DNA from 2 places in the Massilia paldalensis genome. Region 1 is predicted to be linked to the other one. Evidence: riboswitches for the same ligand, from Rfam matches in the RefSeq annotation. Region 1 holds a riboswitch; the other holds the start of a gene.
What was found. Region 1 has a riboswitch for thiamine pyrophosphate ahead of thiC (phosphomethylpyrimidine synthase ThiC). Riboswitches for the same ligand answer to the same signal wherever they lie in the genome.

Region 1 (14,784 bases):
TGCCGCTCGACGCCGACTTCGTGTTCGACGTGCGCGCCGTGCCGAACCCGTATTACGACCTGACGCTGCGCCCGCTCACGGGCAAGGACGCGCCCGTGATCGCCTTCCTCGAGGCGCAGCCGCAGGCGACGGAACTGCTGTCCGACATCCGCGCATTCATCGCCAAGTGGCTGCCCTCGTTCAAGAAGGACAACCGCAGCTACCTGACGGTGGCGGTCGGCTGCACGGGCGGCCAGCACCGCTCCGTGTACATGGCCGAACGCCTCGGTGCCTATTTCTCCGACACGGAACGTGTCGTGGTGCGGCACCGCGAGCAGCCTTAACGGAGGGGTCAGAGCCCGGTGTTGCTTTCAAGGGGCTCTGACCCCGGTGTTCCGCCACAGCATCCGGTAGGGTGGGCATCACATGCCCACCATCGCCACCATCAAAAGAACTCGTCCAGCAAGCGGTAGAAACCGCACTTCGCCCCATCCATCTCCACCCCGTACGCGCGCAGGAACGGCGCCACCCACTCCTCCCCCCACTCTTCCGCGATATCGCGCGTGGCCAGCGCCAGATCCTGCCAGCGGTCCGCCACGCCCAGGCGCCCGCAATCGATCCAGCTGCTGCGTACGCCCGCGGCATGGACGACCAGGTTCGGCAGGCAGGCGTCGCCATGCGCCACGACGAGGTCTTCGCTTGCCGGCGCCTGCGCCTGCAGGCGCGCGAACAATGCGGACGGCGCCAGGCCGCGGTGCGCGTCGTCGAGGTCGTCCTCATCCACCAGGCCCGCTTCCATGCGGGCACGCGCGCGTTCGATGCGCTGGGCGGCACGGTGGTCGAACGGGCACGTTGCCGGATCGAGCGCATGCAGGGCCCGCAATGCCGCGGCCAGCAGGCGCACGCCGTCCGCGGGCTTGACGCCGGACGCCAGCAGGTCGCGGCCCGGCACGGCTTCCAGCAGCAGCCAGTCGCGGCCCCCTTCCTGCACGATGTCGACGACGGGCGCGCACGGGATGCCGGCGCCGGCGAGCCAGCGCAGCCGCGCCGCCTCGTCGTGCAGCTCGGCCAGCGGCCCCGCTGGCTCGGTCTTGACGAACAGCGTGGGGCGGCCGCCGGCGTCGAGGCGGAACACGTCCGCATCCGAGCAGCCGGCGTCCTCGTCCACGCTGCGATACCCATCCAGGCGGGTCTGCCAGACGGCAGGAAAACGCGGCGGCATGGGGGCTCCGTGGTGCAGGGTCAGAGATGGCGCAGCGGATGCACGTAGTCCGGCCACACGGGGTCGAAGAAGCGCGCGACCATCGCTGGCGTCACCTCGTCCAATGTGGGCGGATTCCAATGCGGGTCGTTGTCCTTGTCGATCACGAGCGCGCGCACTCCTTCCAGCACTTCGCCGTGCTCGAAGTTGCGGCGTACCAGCGCGCGTTCCATGCGCAGGCAATCGGCCACGTCCAGCGACGCGGCGCGCTCCAGCATCTCGCGCGTCACGCACATCATCAGGGGAGAACGCTGGCGCATCATCGACAAGGCCTTCTGCGCGAACGGATCGGCATCGCCCGCCAGCGCGGCCATCACGCCGGCCACCGAGTCCGCGCCAAAATGCGCATCGATGCGTTCGCGCTGCGCCTGCAGTTCGCTGGCGCCCGCCCCATCCGCGAACGGCGCGGCGAAGGCGCGGATCGCGTCGGCCAGCGCCGCGCCCGGCGTGGCCTCGACGAGCGCGAGCAGTTCGCCCATGCGCTCGCCCGGCACGAACAGGTCGGCCAGGCCCAGGTAGAGGCCATCGGCGGCGCCGACGGTGGCGCCGGTCAGGCCCAGGTAGTGGCCCAGGCGGCCCGGCGCGTGCGACAGGAAGTGGCTGCCGCCCACGTCCGGGAACAGGCCGATGTTCACCTCGGGCATGGCCATCTTCGTCCGTTCCGTCACGATGCGCAGGCCGCAGCCGGGACCGCCCTGGGCGATACCCATGCCGCCGCCCATCACGACGCCGTCCATCAGCGCGACGTAGGGCTTCGGATAGAAGTGGATCAGGTGGTTGAGCGCGTATTCCTCGGTGAAGAAATCCTCGAGCAGCGCGCTGCCGCCCATCGGCGTCGCGCGGCCGACCTCGTGGAAGAACCGGATGTCGCCGCCGGCGCACAGCGCCTTCTCGCTGCTGCTGCGGATGACGACGGCGTGGACGGAGGCATCGTCGCGCCAGGCCTGCAGGGCCTGCGCCAGCGCGCGCACCATGTCGAGCGACAGCGAGTTCAGGGCTTTGGGGCGGTCCAGCGTGATGATGCCGGTGCCATTGGCGACGCGGGTCAGTACGTATTCGGTCATGTGTCTCGTTATTCGACTAATCAGACCCTTATTCTAGCGGCAGGGTGGACGGCTTGCCGCCCGCCCTGCGCGCCACGCCATGCGCGCGCCCGTCAAAGCAAAAAGGGCGCCGATGCGCCCTTTGTTCACGTTGCCGTTATGGAATCAAGCCGTGGCCGGCTCGGCGTCGTCGCCCGCGTCGGGCAGGCGTTTCGGTGACGTGTGCGTGAAGTCCTGCATCATCTGCTTGTACTTCAAGACCTGGCGGTCGAGCCGGTCCATCAACATGTCGATCGCGGCATACAAGTCGTGCGCGGCACTGGCGACATGGAGGATCTTGCCGGCGACGCGCAAGTTGATCTCCGCCTTCTGGCGTTTGGCCTTCTCGGTGAGGTTGTCGATGCAGAGGATGACGTGGGTATCGATCACTTGATCGAAATGGCGGGTAATGCGTTCGAGCTTGTTCTGTACGTACTCTCGGATGGCCGGGGTAACATCGAGGTGATGTCCGCTGATGGTGAGATTCATACACACTCCTTTGAAGAGGCGCTGCCACAACCACGCGCGCATCCGCGCTTCATGCGCAGGTGGCAACGTTTTGACACGAACTGGCCGCAAGGACTCGTCCAACGACGACAAGTACTTGCTACAAGGATTTGCGGAGGCTGACGGGCGGGATCTTCAAGGCTTCTCGGTACTTGGCGACGGTGCGCCGCGCGATGACCATTCCCTGCTCCCCCAACATGTCCGCGATCTTGCTGTCGGATAAAGGGTTCTTGGGGTCTTCTGCTCCTGTGAGTTGCACGATGAGAGCCCGGATTGCCGTCGAGGATGCTTCTCCTCCCGCCTCGGTGGCAACATGGCTCCCGAAGAAATACTTCAACTCGAACATGCCGTGCGGGGTCAGCATGTATTTCTGAGTTGTGACTCGAGAAATTGTGCTCTCGTGTAGACCTAGTGTATCAGCTATCTCGCGCAAAACAAGGGGCCGCATGGCAACGGCGCCATGGGAGAAAAAATTGCGCTGGCGCTCGACGATGGCCTGGGCCACGCGCAGGATCGTGTCGAAGCGCTGGCGCATGTTCTTGATGAGCCACTTCGCTTCCTGCAGCTGCGCATTCAGTTGCGTCTCGGACTTGCCGCCCTTGAGGGCCTGCGCATACAGGCTGTTCACGCGCAGGCGCGGCATGACCTCGGGATTCAATTGCACGCTCCAGCCATCCTTGGCGCGGCGCACGATCACGTCCGGCACGACGAAGTCGGAGACGTCCGATGCGAACGCGGCGCCCGGATGCGGGTTGCACTGGCGGATCACGCTCTGCGCCTCGCGCAGGTCTTCGTCGTCGCAGTCGAGCGCCTTCTTGAGCTTGTTGAATTCGCGCTGGGCGAACCAGGTCAGGTATTTTTCGACGATGGTCAGCGCCATGCGGCGCGTCACCAGGGGCACGTTCGGCATGCGCCGGATCTGCAGCGCCAGGCACTCGGCCGCGCTGCGCGCGCCCACGCCGGCAGGCTCCAGGCTCTGCACGAGGGAGAGCGCCGTGCGCAGCTCGTCGAAATCGATCTCCAGCTCTTCCGGCAGGCGCGCGTGGATGTCGTCCAGCGATTCTTCCAGGTAGCCGTTGTCGTCCAGCGCATCGACCACCAGCTCGACCAGCGCGCAGTCGCGCGGCGCGCAGCACGACAGGCGCACCTGCTCCATCAGGTGCTCGCGCAGCGTGACGGGACTGGCTTCCAGCTGCGGGCGGCCATCCTCGTCGTCGGCGCCGCTGCCGCTGTTGCCGCTGCGGCCCTCGCCCCAGTCGGCATCGCCGTCGCCGCCGTGCGCATCGTCGCTGCCGCCGCCCTCGCCTTCACCTTCGCTGCCGGCGGCCTTGTTTTCCTCGCCGCTGCCCTGCTGCGCGGGGGCCTCGGCCGGCGCCGGCGCGCTGTTGATGGCGCCGTCGGCCAGCAGGCGCACGGAACGGTCGAGCGGATCGTCGAGCCGTTCCAGCAGCGGGTTGTCGCTCAGGACCTGCTCGATCTCCTGGTGCAGCTCCAGCGTGGACAACTGCAGCAGGCGGATCGATTGCTGCAGCTGCGGCGTGAGCGCAAGGTGCTGTGAAGTCTTGAGTTGCAGCGTCTGTTTCATACCTACATTCGGAAGTGTTCACCCAGATAGACGCGGCGTACGGATTCGTTGGCGATGATGTCGTCGGGGCGGCCGGATGCGAGCACTGCGCCCTGGTTGATGATGTAGGCGCGGTCGCAGATGCCGAGCGTCTCGCGCACGTTGTGGTCGGTGATCAGCACGCCGATCCCGCGCTCCTTCAGGAAGCGCACGATGCGCTGGATCTCGATCACGGCGATCGGGTCGACGCCGGCGAACGGCTCGTCCAGCAGCACGAAGCGCGGGTTGGTCGCCAGCGCGCGCGCGATCTCCACGCGGCGGCGCTCGCCGCCGGACAGCGACAGCGCCGGGCTCTCGCGCAGCTTCTCGATCTGCAGCTCGCTCAGCAGCTCGTCGAGGCGCTCGGCGATGCGCTGCTTGCTCAGCGCCTTGCCGTTCTCGCGCTGCAGTTCCAGCACGGCGCGGATGTTTTCCTCGACCGTCAGCTTGCGGAACACCGACGCTTCCTGCGGCAGGTACGACAGGCCCAGCAGCGCGCGGCGGTGGATCGGCAGGCTCGAGACGTCGTCGCCGTTGATGTCGATGGTGCCGGCATCGGACGGCACCAGGCCCACGATCATGTAGAACGAGGTCGTCTTGCCCGCGCCGTTGGGCCCCAGCAGGCCGACCACTTCGCCGCAGGCGACCTGCAGCGACACGTCGCGCACGACGAGGCGCTTGCCGTAGCTCTTCTGCAGGCCCTTGACGACGAGGGTGCTGCCGCCGGCGCCGGTACTGCTATTGCCGGCGACGGCCGCGTTTTCCGTGCTCGTCTCCATCACTTCTTCTCCGTGGCCGGGACATTCGCCGCGGGCGCTGCGGCCGGCGTGGCGGCGGCGGGCGCCGCGGCTGCCTGGTTACGGCGCGGCGCCAGCGTGATGCTGCCGCGGCCCTTGCCCTGCACGTCGGCGCCGCTCGGATCGTTGCGGCCCACCAGCACTTCCCTGCGGCTGTCGTACGAGATGAACGGGCTATCCATTTCCTGCGTGACCTTCTTGCCTTCGAGCTGGCGGATCTCGGCCTTGGAGAACAGCTTGATCAGGTCGGCGCGCTCGTCGTATTCGATGCGCTGGGCCTGGCCCTCGGCCCACAGGTCGGGGCCGCCGTCGCGCTTCTGGCGGAAGGTGGCCACCTTGCCCGCCGCGGCGGTCAGGATGAAGGTGCGGTAGCCGTCCGGCGCTTCCTTGACCTCGGCGCGGTCCGACTTCAGCACCATGGTGCCGCGCGTGATGACGACGTCGCCGGTGGCGACATAGTTCTGCGTGACCTGGTCGACGTGGGCGTCCTTGTAGTCGATCGTGATCGGCTTGAGCGCGTCCGCCTTCTCGGCCGAGGCGGCCAGCGGCACCAGCAGGCAGATGGCGGCGGCGAGTAGTTTGTTCATGGTTGTCCTCAGGTGAATGGGCTTCAGCGCGGCTGGCGCGGCGGATAGACGGTGCGTCCCCGGCCGAGCTGGGCCTGCTGGGTCGCGTTGTTGACCGTGGCGCCGATCGAATCGATCGTCGCGCCGCCGAGCGTCATCTTGACCGGCTTGTCGGTCTTCGCGATCTCTTCGTCCGGCAGGAACGTCATCGCCGTGGTCTGGATGTGCAGCGGCTGGCCGGTGCCGCTGGCCGGGCGCCGGATGTCGACGTTGCCGGTCAGGTCGATCTGGTTCTGGTTCTGGTTCACGAGCGCGTGGTCGGCCGTGATCGTCATCGGCGGCTTCTCGGCCGCCAGGCTGTGCACGACCGGGTTCTCGATCTCCGAGGTGTTGGTCGACGGCCGGTGCGTCAGGCGTTCGCCCGAGATCACGTAGCGCGGCTTGCCGTCCACCGACATGCGCACGAAGCTGAAGTTGTCGATGATGTAGTCCGGGTCGTCGCCCACGTTGACGCGGGTGGGATCGTCGCCCTGGCCCTGCATCACCTGCACCAGCCAGAAGCTGCCGAAGGCGAAGAACACCGCGGTCAGCATCAGCGCCAGCAGGCGCCAGCGGTGCGCGGTCCGTTTGTAGGTTGCGGGTGCCATGGGGTATCCGGTCGTCCCTTATGCGAAATACGGCGCGAGGGCCTGATCGTAGGTGCCCTGGGCGCGCATCACCATGTCGCAGACTTCGCGCACGGCGCCGCGGCCGCCCGGGTTCTTCGTCACGTAGTGGGCGCGGTGCTGCACTTCCGGATGGCCGCTCGGCACGGTGACGGCAAAGCCCACGCGGGTGAGCAAGGGCACGTCGATCACGTCGTCGCCGATGTAGCCGCATTCCTCGGCCGTCACGCCGGTCTTGGCCAGCAGCTCGGCAAAGGCGATGCGCTTGTCGTGCTGGCCCTGGAACACGTGGGTGATGCCCAGGTCCGCCGCGCGCCTGACAACGATGGGGGAAGTGCGCGCGCTGATGATCGCCGTCTGCACGCCCGTGCGGTTCAGGAGCTGGATGCCGAGGCCGTCCAGCACGAAGAAGGTCTTGGTGACCTCGCCGTCGGCGCCATAGGTCAGGCTGCCGTCGGTGAGCACGCCGTCGACGTCGAAGATCATGACCTTCACGCGCCTGGCGCGTTCCATGTGTGCCAGCGGAGTCACCATCAGATCACCTTGGCGCGGGTCAGGTCGTGGATGTGCAGGGCGCCTACCAGCTTGTCGTCGGCATCCGTCACCAGCATCTGGTTGATGCGGAATTCCTCCATCACGGCAACGGCGTCGACGGCCAGCTGTTCCGGATGGATGCGGCGCGGGTTCGCGTGCATGACGTCGCGGATGACGAGCGTGGAAAAGTCCTGGACCTTGGCGATCAGGCGGCGCAGGTCGCCGTCGGTGAACACGCCGACCGGGCGGCCTTCGCCGTCCACCACGGCCGTCATGCCCATGCCCTTCTGCGAGATCTCCAGCAGCGCGTCGATCAGCAGGGTATCCGGCGCCACCTTCGGCACCGCGTCGCCGCTGCGCATGACGTCGCTCACGCGGGTCAGCAGGCGCCGGCCCAGGGCGCCGCCCGGGTGCGACAGGGCGAAATCCTCCGACTTGAAGCCGCGCAGTTCCAGCAGCGCCACGGCCAGGGCGTCGCCCAGGGCCAGCGTGGCGGTGGTGCTGGCGGTCGGGGCCAGGTTCAGCGGGCAGGCTTCCTTGTCGACCGCGACGTCCAGGTGCACGTCGGAGGCCTGCGCCAGGCGCGATTCCGGCTTGCCGGTCATGGCGATCACGGGCACGCCCATGCGCTTGACGGCCGGGATCACGATGGCCAGTTCGCTGCTCTCGCCGGAATACGAAATGGCGATGAGGACATCGCCCGGGGTAACCATGCCGAGGTCGCCGTGCGCCGCTTCGGCCGGATGCAGGAACAGCGCCGGGGTGCCCGTGGAGGCCAGCGTCGCGGCGATCTTGCGGCCGATGTGACCCGACTTGCCGATGCCCGAGACGACCACCCGCCCCTTGCACGCCATCATCAGCGCCACCGCGCGCGCGACGCTGTCGTCGTCGCCCAGGCGCGCGGACAGCTTGCGCAGCGCTTCGGTCTCGATATCCAGGGCCTCGCGGGCCAGTGCCAACGCGCGCTGGGCCTGGGTCTCGTTAAAACTTGTCAGCATTATTTTTTCATCGGTTACACTCATAGACAAAGTATAGCCGAATTGGGAAAGCAAGAAACTTGCCAGACGTAACAAAACATCACTTGACAGGCCCTTCGCCTTTGACGACGCGATGACATCATCCGGGCTCGAACTCACCTTGCTCCTGCTGGGCAGCGCCGTCCTCGGCGTGGTCGCGTTCCGGATGCTGCACCTGCCGCCCATGCTGGGCTACCTCGCGGTGGGCGTGCTGATCGGCCCGAATGCCCTGAACCTGGCCGACAACGGCCCCACGACCCACGCGCTGGCCGAATTCGGCGTGGTGTTCCTGATGTTCTCCATCGGCCTGGAATTCTCGCTGGCCCAGTTGAAGGCGATGCGCCGCATCGTGTTCGGGCTGGGCCTGGCCCAGGTGGCGCTGACCATCCTCGCCACCGTGGCCATCTCCTTCTTCTCGTCGGCGCTCCCGCCGGCTTTCCGGATCGGCTGGCAGGCCGCGCTGGCGCTGGGCGGCGCGCTCGCGATGTCCTCCACCGCCATCGTCTCCAAGATGCTGACCGAGCGCCTCGAACTGGAAAGCGAACATGGACGCCGCATCATCGGCATCCTGCTGTTCCAGGACCTGGCCGTGGTGCCCCTGCTGATCCTGATTCCCTCGCTGGCCAAGCCGGCCGAGGAGCTGGCGATGACGCTGGCCTGGGCCGGCGTCAAGGCCGCCGCCGTGCTGGCGCTGCTGCTGTTCTTCGGCCAGAAGCTGATGCGCCAGTGGTTCACGGTCGTGGTCAAGCGCCGCTCGCAGGAACTGTTCATGCTGAACCTCCTGCTGGTGACGCTGGGCGCGGCCTGGATCACGGAGCACGCCGGCCTGTCGATGGCGCTGGGCGCCTTCGTCGCCGGCATGCTGATCTCCGAGACCCAGTACAAGCACCAGGTGGAAGAAGACATCAAGCCGTTCCGCGACGTGCTGCTCGGCCTGTTCTTCATCACCATCGGCATGCTGCTGAACGTGCAGCTGGTGCTGGCCAACTGGTGGATCGTGCTGGTGCTGCTGGTGGTGCCGGTGGTGCTGAAATTCGCGCTGATCGCCGCCCTGGCCAAGGCCTTCGGCTCGTCGGACGGCGTGGCGCTGCGCACCGGCTTCGGCCTCGCGCAGGCCGGCGAATTCGGCTTCGTGCTGCTGAACCTGGCGTCCGGGTCGACGCTGATCGACCCGTTCGTGATCCAGCTGGTGCTGGCGTCGATGGTGCTGTCGATGCTGGCCGCGCCCTTCGTCATCGCCAACATGGACAAGATCGTCATGAAGATCGCGTCCAACGAATGGATGCTGCAGTCGCTGCAGCTGACCCAGCTCGCCAGCCGCACGATGAAGGCGCAGAAGCACGTGATCATCGCCGGCTTCGGCCGCAGCGGCCAGAGCCTGGCGACGCTGCTGTCGGAAGAAAAGCTGTCCTGGTACGCGCTCGACCTGGACCCGGAACGGGTGCAGGAAGCGCGAAGCGCCGGCGTCGACGTCTCCTACGGCGACTGCACCCGCCGGGAGGCGCTCATCGCGGCCGGCATCAAGCGCGCCAGCGCCCTCGTCATCACCTTCGCCGACACCCGCCTGGCGCTCAAGGTGCTGCACCTGGTGCACGAGCTGGCGCCGGACCTGCCCGTGATCGTGCGCGCCCACGACGACCGCGAACTCGATGTATTGAAGCAGGCCGGGGCCACCGAGGTGGTGCCGGAAGCGCTGGAATCGAGCCTGATGCTGGCCTCGCACGCGCTGGTGGCGATGGGCGTGCCGCTGCGCCGCGTCGTGCACCGCGTGCAGGCGGCGCGCGACGAGCGCTACGCCTCGCTGCGCGGCTTCTTCCACGGCGCCCGCGACGCCGACGACGCCGAGGTGCACCTGCATTCGGTGACGCTGAAGGACGACGCCGACGCGGTCGGACGGCGGCTGATGGAACTGGAGCTGGACGCGCTCGGCGCCGAGGTCGCGGCCGTGCGCCGCGGGATCGAGCGGATCGAGCCGGATGCGCAGGTCGAGCTGCGTGCCGGCGACGTGGTGGTATTGCGTGGAACGGGCGACGCCGTCAGCCGCGCCGAGGGCCGCCTGGCCCGGACCTGATCACGGCGCCGCGACCACCTGGTTGCGGCCGTTCTCCTTCGCCTGGTAGAGCGCCTGGTCGGCCTGGGCGACGAGCTGCTGCGCCACGCCCTCGATCGCGTGGTCGCGCTGGAAATCGTCCAGCATCGCCACCCCGATCGACACCGAGATCGACAGCCACTCACCGTCCGGCAGCGCGAACGGCGCGTCGGCCACGCTGGCGCGGATGCGCTGGGCCACCACGCTGGCGCTGCCCACGTCCGCGTCGATCAGGAGCACCACGAATTCCTCGCCGCCGAAGCGGCCCAGCGCGTCCGAGATGCGCAGTTCCGCCTTGATGCGCGCCGCCACTTCGCGCAGCACGTCGTCGCCGGCCTGGTGGCCGTGGGCGTCGTTCACCTGCTTGAAGTGGTCGATGTCGATGTACATGCACGAGAGGCGGTAGGACTGGCGCCGCGCGCGGGCAATTTCCTCGACGAGGCGCCGGTCCATGTAGCGGCGGTTGTAGACGCCCGTGAGCGAATCGGTCAGGCCGATGTACTTCAGCATCTCGTTGCTGATCGTGTTTTCCAGGCAGATCGCGATGATCGAGCCCATGTGCTCGACGAAGTCCGTGCCCAGCAGCGGCGTGAAGCGCGCCGGGTCGCGGCTGCCCAGGTTCAGGCTGCCGATCAGGCGCTTGTTGCGCAGCAGGGGCACCAGCGCGACGCTGGCCAGGCCCGCCGGCGGATGCGGAAAGGCGTGGCGGTGGACGGCGGGATCGTAGGGCGACAGGCGCGGCTTGGGCGCCTGGCCCGCAGGCGTGTCGTGGCCCAGCGTGGCGGCGCTGTCGTGGAAGATCAGGCCGGGCAGCGCGTCGAAATCCACGCCCAGCTTCTGCATCACCGTGTGGATATCGGCGTCGGCGTCGACCAGCGCCAGCGTGACGGCGTCCAGGTCGGAGACCACGGGCAGCAGGCGGAAGATGGTGGCGGCGAGCTCCTGGAAGCTGCCGGCGCCGACGATCTCGAGGTCGAACGCCTGGTGCCGCATCATGATGGCGTGGTTGCTCTCGGCCTGGTCGAGCAGGCTCGCGAGCTGGCGCCGCAAGGCCTCGTTTTCGGCTATCAGTTCGCGCACACTGGCGCCGCGCTCGTACATCGGTCGACCTCCGTATAGGAATATTCCTACATTACGCCAACTGCGCCCAAATGCAAACGAAAAGTGACTGGACCGTTGTCGGAATGCCTTGGAACGCCTGACAAAAACTGCAGGGCAAGGCGATGCAACGCCGCCATGGAGGTTTTGTTAGGCGCTCTCAGCCGGGCGGCGCGCGCCAGGCCTGCTCCGCCGCATCCAGGATGGCCGGCGACAGCAGGTGCACGGCGCGCGGCACCAGGTCCAGCGCCACCGGCGCGCCCAGCGCGGCCAGGCGTTCGCACGCGCGCCGGCTGTGCTCCGCGGGCACCACGCCGTCCATCCTGCCGTGCACGAGGCTGACGGCCGTGCGCGCATCCCAACGCTCCGGCAGCGGCGCGAAGCGGCCGGCGATGGCGATCACGTGGCGCGCCAGCCAGCCGTCGGCGCCGGCGGCCAGCGCCATGATCGCGCCTTGCGAGAAGCCGGCCAGCACCGTATCCCGCGGCCCGGCGCCGTGGCGGCGCTGCAGCGCCCGCACCGTCTCGACGAAGGCGGGCAGCGCGGCGCGGATCCGGCCCGGACGGTTGTCCTCGTCGATGCCGTCGACGGAGAACCATTGATGGCCGCGCGGGCCCCGATCGTAGGGCAAGGCGGCCGGCGGCGCTTCGATGCGCACGTCCGGGGCGGCGGCGGCGATGCGCTCGCCCAGCGGCGCCATGTCGGCCGGCTGGCCGCCGACGCCGTGCAGCAGGATCAACAAGGTCATCGGAAGGTTGCGTCAGAACGCCAGTTCGGCTTCCAGCTCCTGCCCGGCATACAGCTCGCTGCCGGCGCCGTGCGCCACGATGCAGTTCATGCCCAGGCAGACGGCGCCTTCCATGCGCGGATTGGCGCGGTAGGTCTGCAGGATGTCGAGGGGGTCCGGCCCGGCGATGCCGGTCTGCTGGTCGATGGACGGGATCGGGCAGCGCGCGCACGGCTTCACGGGGCGCACCGTGGCCGTCTCGAACGCCAGCTCGGCCAGGTAATCCTCCTCGAAGGCCGGCAAGCCGCCGACCACCAGGTTGGGACGGAAGCGGTCCATCGGCAGCGCGGCGCGGCCGGCCGCGGCCAGGCGGGCATTCAGGTCGTCCAGCGAGGACTGGCCGATCAGCAGCAGCGGATAGCCGTCGGCGAAGCGGGTCTGCGACGGCACGCCCTCCGTCCACTTGACGCTGGTCGGACGCACGACGTCGCGCCGGAAGCGCACCAGCCGGCAGGCGCTGCCGACGGCCTGGGTGAACCAGTTGGCGGCGGCGTCGCCGCAATCGGCGGCATCGACCAGGTCGTCCCAGATCTTCACCGTGCGCGCGCTTGCCTCCGGATTGTGCGCCAGCGGCAGGCAGAAGTCGGACATGCCGGGGCTGCTCACCCGCAGCAGGTCGCCGTCGGGACGGGGCCGGATCAGCGCCATGCACGGGTGCTCGCGCTGGGTCAGGAACTGGCCCTGCTCGGTGACCAGCATCCATTCGCGGTCGTGCACGCCCTGGGCCTGCAGGCCGGATTCGAGCAAGGTGGCGGACGGCACGGACAAGCCCGCGCAGGATTTGATCGGGTAGATGAACAGCTGGGTCAGGGTGGCCATGCTCGGAGCGGTGGGAAGGCGGTGCGGGATAGTATCGCACCAAAACCGGCCGATGCCTACGTGTTGCCATCCCCATAAAACCGGCGTACACTCGCCGCCGTCGACTCCCGCAAAGGGAGCCGTCACAACGCTAGGGGTCCTGCGCTTTCACGGGCGCGGGTGAGAAATACCCTCCGAACCTGATCTGGATAATGCCAGCGAAGGGAAGCTACAGAGACCGTGTGGACCCATGCCGTTCGTCCGTACGTACTCCGCACTCCTCACGCTGGATCGCCGATCCACAGTGACAAAAGGAGTGCACGTTGAACGCCGATCCGAAATTCCTCTCCGCCAGCGCCACGGTCGATGCCGCGGCCGTGGCACCGCTACCCAATTCCCGCAAGGTCCACGTGTCCGGCAGCCGGCCCGACATCCGCGTGCCGATGCGCGAGATCCACCAGTCCGACACGCCCGCCTCGTTCGGCGCCGAGCCGAACCCGCCCGTGTGGGTCTACGACACGTCCGGCCCCTACACCGACCCGGATGCGCGCATCGACATCCGCTCCGGCCTGGCGCCGCTGCGCGCCGGCTGGATCGCCGAGCGGGGCGATACCGAGGAGCTGCCCGGTCCCACGTCCGCCTACGGCATCGAACGCCTGCACGACCCGAAGCTGGCCGAACTGCGCTTCGACCTGAAGCGCAAGCCGCGCCGCGCGCTGGCCGGACGCAACGTCACCCAGATGCACTACGCGCGCCAGGGCATCGTCACGCCCGAGATGGAATTCGTGGCCATCCGCGAAAACCTGCGGCGCCAGGAATACCTGGCCAACCTCGCCGCCGCCGGCCCGACGGGCAAGCGCATGGCCGCGCTGATCGGCCGCCAGCATGCGGGCCAGTCCTTCGGCGCCAGCATCCCGCGCGAGATCACGCCGGAATTCGTGCGCGACGAGATCGCCCGCGGCCGCGCCATCCTGCCGGCCAACGTCAACCACCCGGAATCGGAGCCGATGATCATCGGCCGCAACTTCCTCGTGAAGATCAATGCGAACATCGGCAACTCGGCCGTGACGTCGTCGATCGGCGAGGAAGTGGAAAAGATGACCTGGGCCACGCGCTGGGGCGGCGACACGGTGATGGACCTGTCGACGGGAAAACACATCCACGAGACGCGCGAATGGATCATCCGTAACAGCCCCGTCCCCATCGGCACCGTGCCCCTGTACCAGGCGCTGGAAAAGGTCCACGGCAAGGCCGAGGAACTGACCTGGGAAATCTACCGCGACACCCTCATCGAACAGGCCGAGCAAGGCGTCGACTATTTCACCATCCACGCCGGCGTGCGCCTGCCCTTCGTGCCGATGACGGCCAACCGCCTGACGGGCATCGTCTCGCGCGGCGGCTCGATCATGGCCAAGTGGTGCCTGGCCCACCACAAGGAATCCTTCCTGTACACGCATTTCGAGGAGATCTGCGCGATCATGCAGGCCTACGACGTCGCCTTCAGCCTCGGCGACGGCCTGCGTCCCGGCTCGATCTACGACGCCAACGACGAAGCCCAGCTGGCCGAGCTGAAGACCCTCGGCGAACTGACGCAGATCGCCTGGAAGCACGATGTGCAGACCATGATCGAAGGCCCGGGCCACGTGCCCCTGCAGCTGATCAAGGAAAACATGGACCTGCAGCTGGAGCAGTGCCACGAGGCGCCGTTCTACACGCTGGGGCCCCTCACGACCGACATCGCGCCGGGCTACGACCACATCACCTCCGGCATCGGCGCCGCCAACATCGGCTGGTACGGCACGGCGATGCTGTGCTACGTGACGCCCAAGGAGCACCTGGGCCTGCCCGACAAGGACGACGTCAAGGACGGCATCATCACCTATAAAATCGCGGCGCATGCGGCCGACCTGGCCAAGGGCCACCCCGGCGCGCAGATCCGCGACAACGCGCTGTCGAAGGCGCGCTTCGAATTCCGTTGGGAAGACCAGTTCAACCTCGGCCT
Region 2 (14,784 bases), on a different contig from region 1:
TCGATGGCGCCGCCGTGCGGCCAGCCCAGGTCGCGCAGGTAGCCGGCCAGCGCCGCCGTCGCCGCCCCCGTCGCCGCGTCCTCGTAGACGCCGCCGATCGCGAAGGGATTGCGCGTATGGAAAAGCGTGTTGTTTTCCGCATACAGCAGCACGATGGTGCCCAGGCGCTGACGCTTCATGAGTTCGCGCCCCGCTTCCAGGTCGTAGCGCATGGCGGACAGGAGCGCACGGCTGCGCAAGGCCAGCACCAGGTGGTCGAGGCCACCATGCGCGCGTGCGGGCGGGATGCGCGGGTCGAGGTCGGCTTCGGCATAGCCGAACAGGGCCAGCGCCTCGGCGACCAGCGCCCCATCGGCCGGCGCACTACGCGTCGGCGGCGACTGCAGGGCGGCCGCCGTGAGCGTTTCTTCGCGCCGGCCTTCCACTGTGATATCGGCATCGTTCAGCGCCAGCGCATACCTGCCGTCGCCAAACCGCTGTGCCAGCGCCGCACCCAGCGCAATCGTCGCATGTCCGCAAAACGCGACTTCGGACTCGGGAGCGAAATAGCGCACGCGCCAGCCTTCGCCCTGCGGTGCGGCGAACGCGGTCTCGGAAAACCCCACGGCATGTGCCAGGCGCTGCATCTCGGCGGCCGGCGGCAGCGCCGTGCCGATCCAGACGCCGGCCGGATTGCCGCCCGTATCGCCGTCCGAGAATGCGGCAATGCGCTGGACGGCGGAGGTGTCGACGGGACTGCCGGCGGCCCCGCTTGCGCCTGGCGCAACGGCTGGCTGGAAATCTGGTTGCCCGGTGGTGGCGCTTGCCATGGTCGTCTCCTGTAGCGGTAAGGGACGACCATGATAGTGCCGCCGCGCCGCGCGTGCACGTCCCTGCGCCGCCGGCACGGCCGGTCAGGCGCGTACGCCGCCCGCGAACATGCGCTCCATCTCGGCGCGCATCTCCTCTACCGGCACGTCGCGCACGTGGGTGGCGACCGACCAGTGGTGGCCGAAGGGATCGACGAGCACGCCGTAGCGGTCGCCCCAGAACATGTCGGCCGGCGCCATGCGCGCCTGCGCTCCCGCCGCGATCGCCTGCTCGAAGGTGGCGTCGACGTCGGGCACGGCCAGGTGGATGGTGACGGGGCTGCCGCGCAGCGTGGCCGGCGAATGCGATTCCCACTGCGGGAATTCGTCGGCCAGCATCAGCATCGAATCGCCGATGCGCAGCATGGCGTGGCCCAGCTTCCCGTCGGGCATGGGCAGGCGCATGATTTCCTCGGCGCCGAACGCCTGCCGGTAGAAATCGATGGCCGCCGCCGCGTTGGCGCATACCAGGTGCGGGGTCAGGCTGTGCATGCCTGGGGGTACCGCCTGAACATTGTCTTCGCTCATTTGCGTGTCTCCGCTGTCGGTGGTGTCGTGTCCTTGTGGTCACTGCCAGCGGTAGACAGGATGCGCGGGCGAAGATTCCGCCGGCGCGCATCCGGTTTGATGCGATCGATGTACCTGATGGTCGTGCGCGAGGTATTCAAAAGCCCGGCGCGCGCTCGTCCGCCACGCCGGACACGCGCTCCAGCGCCATGCCCACGCGCGCGATCGTGCCTTCGTCGAACAGGCGGCCGATCAGCGTCACGCCGTGCGGCACGCGGCGCGGCGGCGCGAACGTGGGCAGCGGGCGCTGCGGATCCGGCGCCCAGTCGCTGCGCGCCGCGCCCACCGACACGAAGCCCGTACGCACGGTCAGCGACGGGTGGCCCGTATTGTTCGAGATCGTCAGCATCTCCTCGCGCAGCGAAGGCACCAGCAGCAGATCGACCTCGCGCAGGATGCGCGCCATCTCCAGCGCGTACCTGCGGCGCAGGCGGTCGGCCTGCACGAAGTCGACGGCCGACAGGAAGCGCGCCTGGCGGAACAGGTTGGGCCAGGCGTCCGGCACCTGCATGGCGAGCTGGTCGACGCGGCCGTCCAGCACGATCTCCTCGAAGGCGGCGGCCGCCTCGGCGAACAGCACCGTATTGAGCGACTGGTGCGGCCAGTCCGGCAGCGTCACGGGCACGGCCTTGCAGCCCAGCTTCCCGAGGTTGTCCAGCGCGGCGCGGTCGACGTCGGTGGCGGGATCTTCCTTCATCCAGCCGGGGAAGTAGCCGACCTTCAGTCCCGCGATGCCCGCGCCGGCATCGAAGTCGAGCCTGGCCGGGCGGCTGGCGACGTCGCCGGCGTCGGGACCGGCGATCGCGCGCAGCACCAGCATCGCATCCTCGACGCTGCGCGTCATCGGCCCCAGCTTGTCGAGCGACCAGCACAGCGTCATGGCGCCGCTGCGGCCCACGCGGCCATAGGTCGGACGCAGGCCGGCGACGCCGCAGCGCATGGACGGGCTGACGATGCTGCCGCCCGTTTCGCTGCCGATCGAGAACGCCACCAGGCCGGCCGCCGTCGCCGCGCCCGGGCCGGCGCTGGAACCGGACGCGCCTTCCTCGGGCAGCCACGGGTTCATCGTCTGGCCGCCGAACCAGATGTCGTTCAGCGCCAGCTCGCCCAGGCTCAGCTTGGCGACGAGCACGGCGCCGGCCGCGTCCAGCCGGCGCACGACGTGGGCGTCGGTCTGCGGCACGCGCTCGCGGAACGGCGCCGCACCCCAGGTGGTAGGAATGCCCGCCGTGTCGAGCAAGTCCTTCACGCCGTAGGGAATACCGTGCAGGGGACCGCGGTACTTGCCGGCGGCGATTTCGCGGTCGGCCTGGCGCGCGCGTTCCAGCGCGTGCGCTTCCGTCACCGTGATCACGCTGCGCAGGGCGCCGTCCAGGCGGCGGATGCGCGCGAGGTAGATGCGCGTCAGGCGCTCCGAGCTCAGGACGCGAGTTTCGATCCAGTGCGCCAGCCGGGTCACGGGGGCGTGGGCGATGTCGGCGTCGTCGGCGGGCAGCGGCACGGCGGCCGCGCGGCTGCGCACGAAGCGCTCGCGCGCGGGGCCGGCGGCGCCCACCGCGGCGGCCGGGTCCCATACCGTGGCCGGCGCGATGCCGGGCGCCAGGTCGACGCGGCGCGGACCGCTGCGCCGCTCCATCGTCGAGGCCAGCGACACGCGCCAGCTGCGCGCGGCCATGCGCCGCTGGGCCGAGCTCATCGACACCTGCACCAGCTTCTCGGCTTCGGCGAAGGTGGCGGGCGACACGTCCGGACCGAAGCCGGGAGTGGCGCCGAACGTGGGCGGGGCGCCCGGCGTGGCGGGTGCGGCGGGCGCGGTCGTTGCGGTGGTCGTGTCCTGCCCGGCTGCGCTGGCGCCGGTGGCACTGCCGGCGGCGAGCAGGCCGGCCTGGATCAGGAACTGGCGGCGTTGGGTCATGGCGTCTCTGCGGTGGGGGGATGCCGGATCGTACCGCAGAGGCAGGGACAAGACAACGATCGTCAACCCTTGCCGGCCCGCTTCCCCTCCTCGCGGTCCAGCTCCGGATAATGGCGGAAGATGCCTTCCTCGTTGAACGGCAGGCGCCGCTCCGATGCCAGGTAGGCGGCGATGCGCGGGCGCGCCGCGACCCGCTCGCGCAGTGCCGACAACAACGGATAGTTCGCCTCGACGTGGGCGAGCGCGTGCGGGAACGCGTAGCGCAGGCCCTCCAGCAGCTGGAACAACGACAGGTCGGCGTAGGTCAGCGTGTCGCCCAGCAGGTAGTCCTTGGGCTGCGGCCGTCCCAGGATGCCTTCGAACCAGTCGAAGAACTTGGGAATGCGGGTTTCCAGGAAGTCGGCGGTGCGGCGCTTGGCCTCGGGGCGCTGGTCCTCGTAGTACAGCGAGGTCGCCACCGGATGGTGGCTGTCGTGGGCCTCGGCCACCATGTCGGCGATGGTCAGCTGGATCTGGTTGACCCACAGCCTGCCCTGCTCGTCCTGCGGCGCCAGGCCGTGACGCTGGCCCAGCCAGAACAGGATGTTGGAAGTCTGGCCGATCGTCATGCCGTCCGCCTTCAGGAACGGCGGCGCATACGAGGGATGGTCGGCGCCGTCCATCGCCGCGATCATGCGCGCCATGCCGCCCGGCTTGCGCGCCACGTCGACATAGTCCACGCCAGCTTCCTCCAGCGCCAGGCGCACGAATTCGCCGCGCCCCTGGATGGTGGGCCAATAAAAAAGTTCGATCATCGCGATGCCCTCCTCAAGTTGTTCGGTCTGACTCAATTATTCATGAGGATTTCGATGTTCGGCGCGGCAATCGTGCTAGTCTTGCGTCTGGCAACTCGCCTGACAAAAGATCAACAACCAGAGACATGATGACAACAAAAACAACACTAGGGAAACGCTACCGCCGCCGACGATCCTGCCGATCCTGAGCGCGGACTCCGCATCCACGCCGATTTACCGTTGAGCGCGCGCACGCCGCCTTGCCGGCCCGTACGCCAACATGAACCCGAACACAGCAACAAGGGCATCCCGACGTCCCGCCGCGACCGTCAATATGGCGCGCAGCAGGTCGCCGGGTGCCCGCAAACCGATCATGCAATCCGGAGCGCACCCATGATTTTCGCTCACCTCACCCGCCACTGGCGCGCCCGCCGCGGCCAGTACAGCTTGTCGTCCTGGCTCCTGTGCATCGCGCGCAGCCTGCGCGTCCTGGCCTGGTACCGCGACCACCGCGCACTGTGCGAGCTCGGCGTCTACCGCAAGCACGTCATGGCGCCCGCCAACGACGACCCGTTCCACCACCTCAGCCACCGCGACTACCTCATGAAAGGCCTGTCGGCGCGCGCGCGCGTGCAGGCCGTGCTGAGCCACTACCGCTTCGAGGAAACCACCTTCGACGAGGCCTACCAGCAGGCCGTCTACGGCGAGCGCCGCCTGCCGCTGTGGCAGCACGAGGCCGACGGCAGCACGTTCGCGATCCAGCTCGAGATGGCGTCGCGCAGCAATGCCGAGGGCGACCTCACCGTCGCCCTGCTGGCCGACGGCAAATGCCTGCACCGCCTGTCCTTCAGCTGGCTCGACGGCGCCATGGTCGGCGTCGACCTGCCCGTCGTGCCCTTCATCGCGCGCAACCAGGGCCGCTGGACCGATTCCGGCGCCGCCTTCGAAGCCTTCGAGCGCGTGTTCCCGAACAATTCTCCCAGCTTCTTCTGCTTTGCCGCCATGCAGGGCATCGCCCAGGCCGTCGGCGTCGACCGCCTCGTCGCCATCCGCAGCGAGGCCCACATCGCCTACGATCCCGATCCGGAAAAGCACTTCGCCAACGCCTACGACGGTTTCTGGCAGATCCTCGGCGGCACCGGGATGGAAGGCGGACCCGGCTACCTGATCGCACTGCCCTTCTACGTCAAGCCGCTGTCCGAGATGCCGTCCAAGCACCGCAAGCGCGCCGCCCAGCGCCGCGAGCACTGGCGCGTGATCGGCGAGTCCGCGCGCGCCGTGCTGCAGGGCCACCTGCTGCATGCGCGTCCCCATGTGGAATTGCCGGCGACGCAGCTCGAACCGGCCTAGGGCGGCCGGCGCGTCATCCACGCATTGCTAATCGCACCACAACGGCGCGGGTCGTGTTAGACTCGCGCCTTCGCTAGGGGTCCTGGAAGCGCGCTTCCGGGTGAGAGATACCCTTCGTACCTGATCTGGATAATGCCAGCGAAGGAAAGCGCAACGCAGTTCCCGCCTTGTTTGCCCTTCCCCCCGTTGGCTCCGGCTTTTCATAAAAAAGCAGCGTGCCGACGCCGGCGCGCGAAGCGAGCACACATGAACCTGAGACTGAAGTATCCCCTCCTTGCCTGCGCCCTCGTGCAGGCCTTCCCGACGTTCGCACAGGCCCAGGACACCGCCGGCGCCACGGCCGGCACCGGCCAGGTCGCCGAAGTGGTCGTCACCGGCAACCGCTTCATCGCCACCGACCGCGCCAGCGTGGGCGGCTTCGGCGAAGCCTCGCTGTTCGACACGCCGTCCTCGATCACGGCGATCGGCCGCACGCAGATGCAGGACCTGTCGATCCGCTCGACCACCGACGCCGTGCGCTTCGACGCTTCCGTCAGCGACGCCTACAACGCCGTCGGCTATGCCGAGCAGTTCTCGATCCGCGGGTTCGCGCTCGACAACAACTACAGCTACCGCAAGGACGGCTTCGCCATTCCGGGCGATACCCAGATCCCGCTGGAGAACAAGGAGCGCATCGAGATCCTGAAGGGCTTGACGGGGCTGAGCTCGGGCATCGCCACGCCGGGCGGCATCATCAATTACGTGACCAAGCGTCCGACCAATGCGCCGCTGCGCTCCGCCACCGCCGAGATGAGCGAACGCGGCACGCTGTACGGCAGCCTGGACCTGGGCGGCCGCTTCGACGACCGCCGCTTCGGCTACCGCATCAACGCCGCCGCCGCCGACCTGCACTCGTATGTGCGCGGCGCCAACGGCGACCGCCAGTTCGTCTCCGGCGCCTTCGACTGGCAGATCACGCCGGATGCGCTGCTGCAGCTGGACATGGACTACCAGCGCAAGGCCCAGATCACGGCGCCCGGCTACCAGCTGATCCGCAACGAGGTGCTGCCCACCGGCGTCTCGGCCAGGACGCTGCTGAACGACCAGCCCTGGACCCGCCCCGTCACGACGAAGGACAGCAACCTCGGCCTGCGCTTCGAGTACAAGCTGGCGCCCACCTGGACGGCGACCGTGGCCGCCAACAAGCACTGGTTCAAGCGCGACGACTACACCGCCTTCCCCTACGGCTGCAGCAACGAGGGCGACGGCTATTATCCGGGCTTCTGCGCGAACGGCGACTACGACGTCTATGACTACCAGAGCACGGGCGAACGCAAGAGTCCATGGGGCGTCCAGGCCCAGGTCCAGGGCCGCTTCGCCGCCGGCGGCGTGCAGCACGCGCTGACGCTCGGCACCTCCTACGCCGAGCGCCACGACAGCTTCGGCGACTATGTCTACGACTACGTCGGCTACAGCAATATCTGGCATCCGCTGGTCACGCCCAGCGTGGCGCCGGACCGCGTGACGGGCCCCGTGTTCGAGCGCCGCAGCGATACCGAGAGCGCGCTGTTCGCCGAGGACATCGTCAAGCTGACGCCGCAGCTCACGCTGCACGGCGGCCTGCGCTACGTGAAGATCGAACGCGACGAATACGTGGGCGACAGCGGCACCTGGATCTCGAGCGACCATTCCTTCGTGCTGCCGCGCGTGGCCGTCGTGTACAGCCCGCGGCAGGACTGGAACGTGTACGCCTCGTTCAACGACGGCCTGCAGAACGGCGGCATCGCGCCGATGGAAACCGTCAACCAGAACCAGATGCTGGCCCCGCAGCGCTCGCGCCAGTTCGAGGTGGGCGCCAAGGCCGCCATGGGGAACGCGCTGACGCTGTCGGCGGCGCTGTTCCAGATCCGCCAGGGCCTGGAATACACGGATGCCGGCAACGCCTACGTGCGCAACGGCCGCCAGACGCACCGCGGCATCGAACTGTCCGCCGACGGCAAGGCGACGGCCAACCTGGACTGGAGCCTGTCGCTGCTGGCCCTGAACACGCGCCAGTCCGGCACCGGCACGGACAGCATCGACGGCAAGCGCGTCACCGACGTCCCCGCGTTCAAGTCGACCGCCCTGGTCGCCTACGCCGTGCCGCAAGTGCCGGGCCTGAAGCTGGACGGCACCTGGCAATATTCGGGGAAAAAGGCGTTCGACGTCGAGAACCGCGTGTTCGTGCCGGACTACCACGTGTTCGGCCTGGGCGCGTCCTACGCGCTGAAGATGGGAACCAACAGCGTGACCCTGCGCGCCCGCGCGGAAAACCTGTTCGACAAGTTCTACTGGCGCGACGTCACCCCGGCGCTGGGCGGCTACCTGCTGGCCGGCGCGCCGCGCACCTTCCGCCTGTCGGCGACGGTGGACTTCTAAAGAAGGTCCGCGACCTGGCGCACGCGCTGCGCCAGGTCGCCCCGCAGCAGCGTGTACGGGATGGCCCGTGCGTCCAGCACCGCCAGCAGCTGGGCGTGCACGCGCCGGCGCACTTCCTCCGATTCGCGCTGCAGCCCGTCGGGCACCCACGGCAGGTCGATGTCTGCCACCAGCGTCAGCGCATAGTCGTGCGCGGCTTCCAGCGCCAGCAGCGAGTCCGGCACACGGCCCCAGTAGATGCGGCTGTACACGGCCGTCATCAGCGGCGCCGTGTCGCAGAACAGGAAGCGGCGCGCCCGCGGCAGCAGCGCGGCTTCCCGTTCCAGCTGGGTGCGGGCGATGCCGAGCTGGTCGTCCTCGTGCGGCACGCGCGCATGCACGTCGACGAATTCGCGAAGGTATTCCGGCACCCACACGGTGCCGTAGCGCGCGGCCAGCGCGTCGGCCAGCGTCGACTTGCCCGTCGATTCGGCGCCCAGGATCGCGATGCGCCTGGCCGTCCCCGTCGAAGTGCCCACCGAAGCGCTCATCAGCGTGCCCCCGCGCGCGCCGCCGACCGCCAGGCCAGCAGGCCGGCGACGGCCATCGCGACGAACAGCGCATACAGTACGGCCGTCAGGTTCAGCCCCTTGTGCACGTACAGGCCCACGTAGACGACGTCGGCCACGATCCACACGAGCCAGTTCTCGACCTTCTTGCGCGCCGTGAGCAGCGTGCCGAGCAGGCTGCCGGCCGTGAGGAAGCCGTCCAGGTGCGGCACGTCGGTGTCCGTGAAGTGCTGCAGGAACGAGGACAGCGCCAGGTAGCCGAGCGCCCATCCTGCCAGCGACCAGGCCCAGCCCCTGGCATCCAGGCGCGTCACGACCAGCGGCCCGCCGCCGGCGCCGCGCAGCCACTGGCTCCAGCCCCAGGCCGACGTCGCGATGAACACGCCCTGCAGGCCGGCGTCGCCGTACAGGCGCGCGTCGAAGAACACGATGCCGTAGGTCGCCGACGAGACGATCGCGAACAGCCAGGCCCAGTGGTTGCGGCGGATGTTCAGCAGCACCGTCGCGATCGACAGCGCGAAGGAAATCAGTTCCAGCGGGGTCGTGGCGTAGCCGGCGATGTGGATGGTCTCGTTCATCTCGTTCGATTGGGAAGTCAGCCGGCGATTATGGAAGGCGGCGCCGGATTGCGCAAGCCGCAAGCGGCCAGCCATGAAAAAAGCCGCGCCGGAATCCCTCCCGGCACGGCTGTCAGGCTGTCGGCGACGCGATCAGCGCTTCGGATACTTGATCGTCATTTCCTTGAGCAGGTTGTCGGCATGGTCGACTTCCTTCATCACCCACAGCATGTAGCGGATGTCGACGTGGATCGCGCGCGTGATCACCGGGTCGAAGTACCAGTCCTTGGTGATCGATTCGTAGGTCGAGTCGAAGTTCAGGCCCACCAGTTCGCCGCGCTTGTTCATCACGGCCGAACCCGAGTTGCCGCCGGTCGTGTCGGCGCTCGACAGGAAGTTCACGGGCACGGTGCCCAGCACCGGGTCCTTGAATTCGCCCCAGCGCTTCTCGCGGATCGCCTGCAGCAGGTTGGTCGGCGCGTTGAACGGCTCCTTGTTGGTCGCCTTCTCGACGATGCCCTGCACGGTCGTGAACGGGCCCTTGGTCAGGCCGTCGCGCGGGCTGTACGGCGCCACGGTGCCGTAGGTGACGCGCAGCGTCGAGTTGGCGTCCGGGTAGACCGGCTTGCCCTGCGACTTCTTCCAGGCGATGACGGCGTTCATGTATTGCGGGATCACGCGCTCCAGGTTGCCGTCGACTTCCTTGCGGCGGTCTTCCAGCGCCATGCCCGTGTCCTGCAGGCGCACGGCCAGCTGGATGAACGGGTCGTTCGACTTGCGGAAGGCGTCGGCATCCTTGCCGATCCAGGCCAGGCGCTTGGCGGTGTCACCCAGCTCGGTCGCTTTGTACAACGCGGCAATCGCATCCTGCTTCGGCAGCAGCGCGTCCAGCCCCTGCGGGTGGGCGGCGGCCGGGATCTTCGCGTAGCGGTTCAGCGCGGCCTGCCAGCGCGCCTGGTCGACGCTGGGCACGAACGACTGCTCCAGGCGGGTCAGGCGGGCCTTGATGAACGACAGGTCGCGTTCCTGGTAGCCCGCCTCGCGCTGGGCGTCCGGCTTCTGGCGTTCCAGGGCCAGGCGGTACAAGGTGCGCGCGCTCTTGAGCAGGTCGCTGTGCGTGGCTTCCGCCCACGCGGCTTCCTGCTGCGCGCCATCCATGTCGGCCTTGATGGCGGCATCGAGGTCGGCCAGCAGCGTCTTCGAACCGCCGACGTCGGCCCGGTTCATATTCTGTTTATACCAATTGCGGAACTCGGCGTCCTGCACGTCCTTGATGGCGGCGATGTCCTTGCGCGCGAAGCCGTCCAGCAGGCCCTGGGTCTTCTTCAGCACGTTGTTCAGGCTCTTGGCGACGCTGGCGTAGCGCACGTCGTAGCTCGGGTTCCCCATCGTGGCCGACGCGATCACGGACAGGTCGGCCGTGATGGTCGCGACCTTGGCCGGATAATCGACCTCGCGCGCGAAGCGGATCTCGGACGGCAGCTTGTAGCGGCTGGTGCGGCCCGGGTAGCCGGCCAGCAGGATCGGGTCGCCGTTCTTCAGGCCTTCGGCCGACACCACCAGGAAGTCCTTCGACTTGTAGGGCACGTTGTCCGGCGACGGATCGGCCGGGCGGCCGTCCTTGCCCACGTAGGCGCGCAGGAAGGAGAAGTCGCCGGCCTGGCGCGGGAACTCGTAATTGTCGATGTCGCCGCCGAAGTTGCCGACCGCGTCCGCCGGCGCGTACACGAGGCGCACGTCGCGGATCATCAGCTGCTTGATGCGGTAGTACTCGCCGCCGCGGTGGAAGGCGGGGACGGAGCAGCGATAGGCTTTGTCGCTTTCGCATTCGGCGATCAGCGCCTTGATGCGGCTCTCGACCTGCTCGTGGCGTTCCTTGCCCGACAAGTTCGGTGCCAGGCCTTTCAGCACGCGGTCCGTCACGTTCTCGACCTTCTCGGTCACGTAGACCAGCGAGTTCGGGCCGCCCGGCAGTTCCTCGGCGCGGGTCTTTGCCAGGAAGCCGTTGACGATGTAGTTACGCTCCGGGGTCGCGTTGCGCTGGATGGCGCCATAGGCGCAGTGGTGGTTGGTGACCACCAGGCCGTCCGGCGAGACGAAGGACGCCGAGCAGCCGCCCAGCGAGACGATCGCGCTCATCGGATGCTTGGACAGGTCGGCCAGCTTCTCGGCCGGAATGGTGATGCCGACGCGCTTGAGTTCGGACTTCAGCTGCGGCAGCTGGTGCGGCTGCCACTGGCCCTCGTCGGCGTGGGCGGAAGCGAATGCCCCCAGCACCGCCATGGGCAGGACGATCGATTTGAACAAGTTGTACCCCGAGTTAAAAAAACCAAGCGGGCAGTATAGCTGCGGGACTTATATCTGGAAATAAGTTTTGTCGCATTTCGCCGCAGGTCCGGCCCGGGGGCGCGGCCGACAAGGCCGGCCGCAACGCGCTACAATGCCCGATTCCCGCCGGTTTTCCCGTAGTCCGCCCATGTCCAACGCCATCCAACGTACTTCCGCCCTGCTGCGCCGCCTGTCGATCGACACCTTCACGCTGATGCTGCTGTCCACCGTGGCCCTGGCCAGCCTGCTGCCCTGCTCGGGCCGCACGGCCGTCGTGCTGGGACAGGTGACGACGGTCGCCATCGGCCTGCTGTTCTTCCTGCACGGCGCCAAGCTCTCGCGCGAAGCGATGCTCGAAGGCCTGACCAACTGGCGCCTGCACCTGCTGGTGCTGGCATCGACCTTCGTGCTGTTCCCGCTGATCGGGCTGGCCTTGAAGCCGCTGGCCGGCCACGTGCTGACGCCCGAGCTGTACGTCGGCGTGCTGTTCCTGTGCACGCTGCCGTCGACCGTGCAGTCGTCGATCGCCTTCACCTCGATGGCGCGCGGGAACGTGGCGGCCGCCGTGTGCAGCGCCTCGGCCTCGAATTTCATCGGCATCTTCGTCACGCCGCTGCTGGTGAGCACCCTGATCGTGCGCGGCGCGTCGACCGGGTCGTCGTGGGATGCCGTCATCAGCATCGTCGAGCAGCTGCTGCTGCCCTTCCTCGCGGGCCAGCTGCTGCGCCCGTGGATCGGCAAGTGGGTGGACCGCCACAAGCCGATGCTGAAGATCGTCGACCAGGGCTCGATCCTGCTGGTGGTCTATACGGCGTTCAGCGAGTCCGTCAACGAAGGCCTGTGGCACAAGCTGTCGCCCTCCTCCCTGATCGCATTGGGCATCGTATGCGCCGTGATGCTGGCGGTGGCGCTGGGCGTCGCCGCCTGGACCAGCCGCAAGCTGGGCTTCGACAAGGAAGACGAGATCACCATCGTGTTCTGCGGCTCGAAGAAAAGCCTGGCCAGCGGCGTGCCGATGGCGAAAGTCCTGTTCGCCCCGAGCGCGCTGGGCATGGTGATCCTGCCCGTGATGCTGTTCCACCAGATCCAGCTGATGACCTGCGCCGTGCTGGCCCAGCGCTGGGCGCGCCGCGCCAAATAAATTCGGGGTCAGAGCACATTTTCCGGATAATTCGGGGTCAGAGCACTTTACGCTCGGCGGCCGAAATCGGCGGCGCGCATCGCCTGCATGCTCATCCTCCCTCTCGGGCGTCTGTTCGCTTCGCCCAAAAGAACTTTCTCAAAAAAGTGCTCTGACCCCGAATTTCGCGGGAAATGTGCTCTGACCCCAAATTTCAGCGGGTCGCCACCTCGTCCTGCCCCACGTGCCAGCCGCCGCCCAGGGCCTGGATCAGCGTGATCGCCGTCGTCTGGCGGTCGGCCTGGACCTGGATCAGGCTGCGGCGCGCGCTCAGGGCCGTGACCTGGGCCTGCACCACATCCGAATACGCGACCTGGCCCGCCTTGTAGCGGTTCAGAACCTGTTCCTCGACCTTGCTGGCGGCCTCGGAAGCGATGCGGCGCTGTTCCTGCTGCTGCACCAGCACGCGCGTGGCCGTCAGCTGGTCCTCGACGTTGGCGAAGGCCGTCAGCACCGTCTGGCGGTAGCGCGCCACGGCCGCCTGGTGCGATGCGCGCGCCGCTTCCACGCTGGCGCGGGTGGCGCCGGCGTTGAACAGCGTCTGCGCGGCCGACAGGCCGAACGACCACGCGGCCGCGGAGGCGTCGAACACGTCGCCGATGCGGCTGGCCGCCGTGCCGTAGGTGGCGGACAGGCCGATGTCCGGGAAGTAGGCCGCGCGCGCGATGCCGATCTGGGCGTTGGCGATGGCGACCTCGCGCTCGGCCGCGGCGATGTCCGGACGGCGCTGCAGCAGCAGCGACGGCACGCCGACGGGCACGTCCGGCACCGTCACGTTCCACTCGGCCGGCGCCAGCGCGAAGTCGGACGGCGCCTTGCCCAGCAGGACGGCGATCGCATGCTCGAGCTGGGCGCGCTGGCTCACCAGGGCCAGGTCGTCGCTGCGCGTGCTGGCCAGCTGGGTCTCGGCCTGGTACACGTCCGAGTGCGGCACGATGCCCACGTTGAAGCGGTTGCGGGTGATCGTCAGCACGCGCTCGTAGCCGGCGATGGTGTCGGCCAGGATCGCGCGCTGGGCGTCGATCGAGCGCAGGGAGAAGTAGTCGAGCACCAGTTCGCCCTGCGCGGACAGGCGCGCCGACGCCAGGTCGGCGGCGCTGGCCTGGGCGCTGGCGGCGGCGGATTCCACGCCGGCGCGCAGGCGGCCCCACACGTCCGGTTCCCAGCTGGCGCCGAGCGACAGGCGGAAGTTGTTGCTGGCATTGCCGCCGCGGTCGCCGCCGATGATGTTGCCGTTGGAGTCGACCGTGGCCGACCCGCCGCCGCCGCGCGTGCCCGAGCGCGTGCCGGAACCGTTCAGGGTCACGACGGGGAACAGCGAGGCGCGCTGCTGCGCGACGAGGGCGCGCGCCTGCGCATAGTTGGCGACGGCCGCCGCCACGTTCTGGTTCGATACCTCGACCTGGGACGCGAGCTCGTTCAGCACGGGATCGTTGAACAGCGTCCACCACGGCCCGCGCTCGAGGGCGTCGGCCGGCGCCGCCGGCACCCAGCCCTGCAATTCCTTGAACGCGGCCGGCTCCGGCGCCGTTGGGCGCTCGTAGGCCGGACCCACGGCGCAGCCGGCAAGGCTCAGCAGCATGGCCGCGGACAGGGTCGATAAGCGGAAGGATGGAGCGATTCGCATGGTTCGTTTCATGGGGTGGTAGTAAGCGGAGACTGCTCGCCGCCCGGGTGGCGCACCAGGTGGTGCTCGTCCGGGCTGCGGCGGCGCAGCTTGTCGAGATAGACGTAGACGACGGGCGTCGTGAGCAGGGTCAGCAGCTGGCTGGCGACCAGGCCGCCGATGATGGCGATGCCCAGCGGCTGGCGCAGCTCGGAGCCCTCGCCGAAGCCGATCGCGAGCGGCAGCGCGCCCAGGGCGGCGGCCAGCGTCGTCATCAGGATCGGGCGGAAGCGCAGCAGGCAGGCCTCGCGCACCGCCTCGACGGCGGACAGCCCGCGCGCGCGCTCGGCCTCGAGCGCGAAGTCGATGATCAGGATCGCGTTCTTCTTGACGATGCCGATCAGGAGGAACACGCCGATCAGCGCGATGATCGAGAACTCCATCTTGAACATCAACAGGGCCAGCACGGCGCCCACGCCCGCCGACGGCAGGGTCGACAGCACCGTCAGCGGGTGCACCAGGCTTTCGTACAGCACGCCCAGCACGATGTAGATGACGACGATGGCGGTCAGGATCAGCAGCGGCTGCTGCTGGTTCGATTCCTGCGCCTGCTTGGCCTGGCCCTGGAAGCTGCCGCGCACGTTGACGGGCATGCCGATCTCCGCCTCGGCCTGGCGTACGGCCGCTTCGGCCTGCGACAGCGAATAGCCCTGGG

Region 2: another riboswitch for thiamine pyrophosphate. It lies ahead of ACI1V7_RS03320 (TonB-dependent siderophore receptor); the one in region 1 lies ahead of thiC (phosphomethylpyrimidine synthase ThiC).

What each region holds. Positions count from the first base shown of each region.
Region 1 covers NZ_JBJCIU010000003.1:824,403-839,186, reverse strand. Annotated here, with positions in the region: gene rapZ (RNase adapter RapZ) at 1-323, shown strand, start outside; gene ACI1V7_RS18470 (APH(3')-II family aminoglycoside O-phosphotransferase) at 425-1,201, opposite strand; gene ACI1V7_RS18465 (enoyl-CoA hydratase/isomerase family protein) at 1,222-2,304, opposite strand; gene hpf (ribosome hibernation-promoting factor, HPF/YfiA family) at 2,449-2,811, opposite strand; gene ACI1V7_RS18455 (RNA polymerase factor sigma-54) at 2,930-4,414, opposite strand; gene lptB (LPS export ABC transporter ATP-binding protein) at 4,417-5,211, opposite strand; gene lptA (lipopolysaccharide transport periplasmic protein LptA) at 5,211-5,816, opposite strand; gene lptC (LPS export ABC transporter periplasmic protein LptC) at 5,840-6,442, opposite strand; gene ACI1V7_RS18435 (KdsC family phosphatase) at 6,461-6,994, opposite strand; gene ACI1V7_RS18430 (KpsF/GutQ family sugar-phosphate isomerase) at 6,994-8,016, opposite strand; gene ACI1V7_RS18425 (monovalent cation:proton antiporter family protein) at 8,105-10,081, shown strand; gene ACI1V7_RS18420 (GGDEF domain-containing protein) at 10,082-11,200, opposite strand; gene ACI1V7_RS18415 (alpha/beta hydrolase family protein) at 11,358-11,945, opposite strand; gene ACI1V7_RS18410 (MOSC domain-containing protein) at 11,958-12,803, opposite strand; TPP riboswitch at 12,926-13,026, shown strand; gene thiC (phosphomethylpyrimidine synthase ThiC) at 13,106-14,784, shown strand, end outside.
Region 2 covers NZ_JBJCIU010000001.1:728,380-743,163, reverse strand. Annotated here, with positions in the region: gene ACI1V7_RS03345 (PhzF family phenazine biosynthesis protein) at 1-809, opposite strand, end outside; gene ACI1V7_RS03340 (VOC family protein) at 894-1,376, opposite strand; gene ACI1V7_RS03335 (amidase) at 1,513-3,330, opposite strand; gene ACI1V7_RS03330 (glutathione S-transferase) at 3,393-4,124, opposite strand; gene ACI1V7_RS03325 (DUF535 family protein) at 4,497-5,453, shown strand; TPP riboswitch at 5,519-5,617, shown strand; gene ACI1V7_RS03320 (TonB-dependent siderophore receptor) at 5,700-7,850, shown strand; gene ACI1V7_RS03315 (AAA family ATPase) at 7,847-8,380, opposite strand; gene pnuC (nicotinamide riboside transporter PnuC) at 8,380-8,976, opposite strand; gene ACI1V7_RS03305 (S46 family peptidase) at 9,109-11,262, opposite strand; gene ACI1V7_RS03300 (bile acid:sodium symporter family protein) at 11,432-12,424, shown strand; gene ACI1V7_RS03295 (efflux transporter outer membrane subunit) at 12,618-14,090, opposite strand; gene ACI1V7_RS03290 (efflux RND transporter permease subunit) at 14,099-14,784, opposite strand, start outside.